DNA from 2 places in the Trujillonella humicola genome. Region 1 is predicted to be linked to the other one. Evidence: riboswitches for the same ligand, from Rfam matches in the RefSeq annotation. Region 1 holds a riboswitch; the other holds the start of a gene.
The links. A riboswitch is a leader RNA that binds a small molecule or an ion and turns the genes downstream of it on or off. The one in region 1 is predicted to bind cyclic di-AMP.
Positions count from the first base shown of each region.

Region 2: it holds a riboswitch for cyclic di-AMP, as region 1 does, so the genes downstream of both, ACK586_RS04660 (transglycosylase family protein) here and ACK586_RS00065 (C40 family peptidase) in region 1, are expected to answer to the same signal.

Region 1 is NZ_JBJNRJ010000001.1:9,315-11,505, reverse strand. It holds gene ACK586_RS00065 (C40 family peptidase) at 37-1,170, opposite strand; cyclic di-AMP (ydaO/yuaA leader) riboswitch at 1,206-1,298, opposite strand; gene ACK586_RS00060 (hypothetical protein) at 1,669-1,872, shown strand; partial or broken gene ACK586_RS00055 (YhjD/YihY/BrkB family envelope integrity protein) at 1,794-2,191, shown strand, end outside.
Region 2 is NZ_JBJNRJ010000005.1:97,092-99,282, forward strand. It holds gene ACK586_RS04655 (NAD(P)-dependent alcohol dehydrogenase) at 1-546, opposite strand, end outside; gene ACK586_RS04660 (transglycosylase family protein) at 636-1,232, opposite strand; cyclic di-AMP (ydaO/yuaA leader) riboswitch at 1,235-1,389, opposite strand; gene treY (malto-oligosyltrehalose synthase) at 1,591-2,191, opposite strand, start outside.

The sequences.
Region 1 (2,191 bases):
CGCGAGCGAGCGGTGGAGGACGGGGAGGCCCGTCGACTACCCGGCGATGCGGCGGGCGCCGGAGTAGCCGCCCATGGAGTCGATCGAGGCGACCTTCACGACGTCCCCGGACGTCGGCGCGTGCACCATCTGGCCGTTGCCGATGTAGATGCCCACGTGGCTCACGGGGCTGTAGAAGAAGACCAGGTCGCCGGGGCGCAGGTCGGCGCGGGAGACGGCCTGGCCCATCTGGGACTGCATCCGGCTGGAGTGCGGCAGGCTGATCCCGGCGGCGCGGAAGGCGTACTGGGTCAGTCCCGAGCAGTCGAAGGAGCGCGGCCCGGCGGCGGCCCACACGTAGGGCTTGCCGCGCTGGGCCATGGCGGTGTCGATCGCGACCTGGGCGGCCCCGCCGCCGGTCACGACCGGCGCGGAGGGCGCCGAGGCGGCCGGCCCGGAGGGTTCCGAGGTCGCCGTCGCCCCGGTCGACTCCTCGCGGTCGTCGCGGCTGGCGGTGGTCTCGGCGTGCGCCGCTGCCGCCGCGGCCAGCGCGGCCTGCTGCTCGGCGGCGGTCAGCCGCTGGAAGTCGGCCCGGTACTCGGCGATCTCGGCCTCGAGCGCGGCCTGCTGCGCGGCGACGGCGTCGTAGGTGCGCTGCGCCTCGGCGGCCGCGGCGTCGGCGGCGGCACGGGCGGCGGCCGCCGCGTCGCCGGCGGACACGGCCGTGGTCAGCAGGTCGCTCTGGTGGTCGGCGACCATGCCGAGGACGGCGACCTGGTCGATGAACTCCTCCGGCGACTCGCTGGTCAGCAGGGCCGCCAGCGAGCCACCGGTCTGGCCGGTCCACGCGCTGCGGGCCACACCGCGCACCTGCTGCTGCGCGCCCGCGACCTGCGCCTGCGCCGCGTCGGCGGCGGTCGTGGCCTCCGCCGCGGCGGCCTGCAGACCGAGGAGGTGCTCTCGTGCCTCGTTGAACTGCTCGGTCACCGCCTCGAGCTCGTGACCGCGGGCGGCCATCAGCTCGGCGGCCTCGGCCGCGGTGCCCGGCTCCTCGGCCCCCGCGGGAGCCGGCACGAGGGTCACGCCGAGGGCCACGCCGATCGCGGAGGCCAGCAGCAGCGCCCGGCGGGTGACCGGGCTGCGGCGGGGGTGGTGCGGGCGCGCGGGGAAGGCACGCTCAGGGGTCGCCATGGTCCGGCGGCTCTCCGTTTCTCCGACGGCCGCCTACCGGGTTAGCTGACGGGTTCGGGCGGGAGAACGCCCGGTGCTCGCGGGAGGTCCGCGGGCACTGCACCCCAGGACTGCGGTGGGTCCCCGGCCCGGCGTCCCCTCGGGAGGGTCGGCCGGCTCGACGGCGTCCGCGGGGTGTCACCCAGGTCGGTGACGCTGCGCCCCTCCGGACGCACAGACGGTAAGCGCCGTGACGGGTCCGTGACAATCACCAGCGTGTAATTCGTTTGCTCACGGTGAGCGACCGATTCCGTGCCGCAACCTCCGGGACGGCGTCCCTACCCGAGGACCGGGGGGCTGACCTGCACTGACGCTTCGAACCGGCCCGCGCACCGGAGCCGTGCCGGACGGCCCCGGGGCGGGAGCCCGCGGTGACCCCGGCCACGCCCCCGGATGACGGCGTCGGGCCCTGTCGTCCGCCGGGTTTGCCGGTGCGGTCCCGCGTGCACTCTGCGGGGCATGCGCATCACCCGGCGGGCACTGACCCGCCCGCTCGTCGCCCTCGCCATCGCCGCCTCCGTGACCACCGGGTGCAGCAACACCGAGGGCGGGACGAACACCGACGTGGACCGCAACGAGCAGGAGTGCGGCACCGCCGAGAACACCGCCGACTGCGCCGAGACGGAAGGCCCGTCGACCCAGACCTCCGAGTCCGAGGGCTGAGCACCTCGGGCTCCCCGCTGCCCGCGGGGTCCGCGTGGACCCGAGCCCGGGTCCGCGCGGAGCTGCGCTTCCTCGGGGCCACGGTCCGCGACCGGCTGCGCGGCCGCGACCTCGCGCTGATCGGCGCCGGGCTGACGTTCTACGCCGGGATCGCCGTCATCCCCCTGCTGCTCGTGGCCGTGCGGCTCACCGGCCTGGTGATCGGCGCGGACGAGGTGCAGCGGCTCACCGACCGCCTGGTCGAGGTGCTGCCGGCCGAGCTCGGCGCCCCCGACGTCGTGGTGGACCTGGTGGACGCCGGCCTGGGCATGGACGTCCT
Region 2 (2,191 bases), on a different contig from region 1:
GCCGGGGGCGACCGCGGTGACCCGGACTCCGCCGGCCGCCAGCAGCTGCACCGCCGCGGAGCCGATCGCCCCGGTCGCGCCGAGGACCAGCACGCGCTGCCCGCGGGCCACCCGCGCGACCCTGGCCATGGCCAGCGCGTAGTGCGCGCCCTCGGTGGCCGCCGCGCCCTCGGCGAAGCCGACACCGGGCGGCAGCAGCGCCACGGACGCGCTTCCGGCCACGGCCAGCAGTTCGGCGTGCGCGCCGAAGCGCCCCTCGACGTAGCCGAACACGCGCTGACCGGTCGAGAACCGGGTCACGGCGGGCCCGGTCCGCTCGACGACGCCGGCGAACTCGGTGCCCAGCACCTGCACCCGGGGCCGGGGGAACCCGGTGAGCAGCCGGACGGGGAACGGCGTTCCCGCCCGGTAGGCGCAGTCCGTGCGGTTGACCGTGGTGGCGTGCACCCGCACCAGCACGTCGCCGTCGCCGACCCGCGGCGGGTCCACGTCGAGCACGCGGACGACGTCCGGTGGCCCGTAGCGGGTGCGGACGGCGGCGCGCACCCCCGGACCGTAGCGGCCTGCGCCGACCGCCGGGCGGGGCCGTACCGCCGGTGGCCGGCCGGTGTCCCGGCCGGACCGCCGGCGGCCGGTCAGACGGCCAGCCGCTGCCCGACGTAGATCCTGTTCGGATCGCCGACCGTGCCCCGGTTCATCGCCCAGAGGGCGCGCCACCCGCCGTCCACGCCCTGGGCCCGCGCGATCTTGGCGAGGGTGTCCCCGGGCCGGACGACGTAGCTGCCGGAGGCGGCCGGCGCCGCGGCCGCGGGGCGTGCGGCCGGGGCCGGCGCCGGGGGAGCCGGTGCCGCCGCGGCCGGGGTGCTCCCGCCGCGCAGGTGCCGGCCGCAGGTCGGCCAGGCGCCGACGCCCTGCCCGACGAGCACCCGCTCGGCCACCGCGATCTGCTGCGCGGGGGTGGCCAGGTCGGCGCGGGGGGCGTACTGCAGCCCGCCGTAGCCCACCCAGGTCGGCTGGTAGAACTGCAGCCCGCCGTAGTACCCGTTACCGGTGTTGATGCTCCAGTTGCCGCCGGACTCGCACTGGGCGACGCCGCTCCAGTCGTGCCCGGGGGCGGCGCCCGCGGGTGCGGCCATCAGGCCGATCCCGAGGGCCGCGGAGCCGACGGCGACGGCGCCGCCGCGCAGGAGCGTCCGGATGCGGGCGCGCGAGGGCGCACGGTGCTGGGACATGGTGATCCTCCCGATCACCGCCTGCGAGGTGAGCTGTCGGGTTCGGGCGGATCGGTGCCCGGCCGCGCAGAGGCGGCTTCACCCCGGGGCGCGCGTGCGCGCCCGATGGGTCCCCCGCCTCCGTCCTCGATGGGTCGAGGTCAGGCGTGCGGCGGACGGAGTTCGGCGGACCGCGGCCTGGTGCCGAGCGCGCGTGTTGCGCCGTGCACACGCAGAGCCTGGGTGCTGCGGCGGTGTCCGGCCCCTCGGCGGCGCCGGGTCCCCCGGGGTGTCGTCGGCGTGGCGGCGACAGGCCGGGCCGGGGAGCGCCGGCCGTCCCCGGCCCGTCACAGCCTGTCGCCGGAGGTCGCGGTCCCTCTCAGTCGCGGACGAGCAGCGCCACCGGCAGCCCGGACAGCACCGTCGCGAGGGGCAGGCCGCCGGCGGTGGACACCGACCGCTGCCCGGTGAGGACGTCGCGCCAGGCGCCGGTGGGCAGCTGCAGCGCGGTGTCGCCCCACCCCGTGGCGGCCAGCCGGGCCGGCAGCCGGGTCGCGACGGTCACCGCTCCCCGGTCGAAGGCCACCACGTGCCCGGCCGCCGGCCCCGTCGCCGTCACCGGGGTGTAGCCGGCGAACAGCTCGGGGGAGTCGCGGCGCAGCCGCAGCACCCGGGACACCACGAGCAGCTTGGCCGAGCCGGTGTCGTCGACGTCCGGCACCCAGCCCTCGTCCAGCCGGGCCAGCAGCCGGCGGCGCAGGTCGTAGTCCACCGGCCGCCGGTTGTCCGGGTCGACCAGCGAGTGGTCCCACAGCTCCGTGCCCTGGTAGACGTCCGGGACGCCGGGCATCGTCAGCTGCACCAGCTTCTGCGCGAGCGAGTTGGACCGGCCCAGCGGGGCGATGCGGGCGACGAACGCGTCGAGCTCCGAGCGGGTGCGCCCGTCGTCGAAGGCGGCGTCCACCATCGCGCGCAGCCGC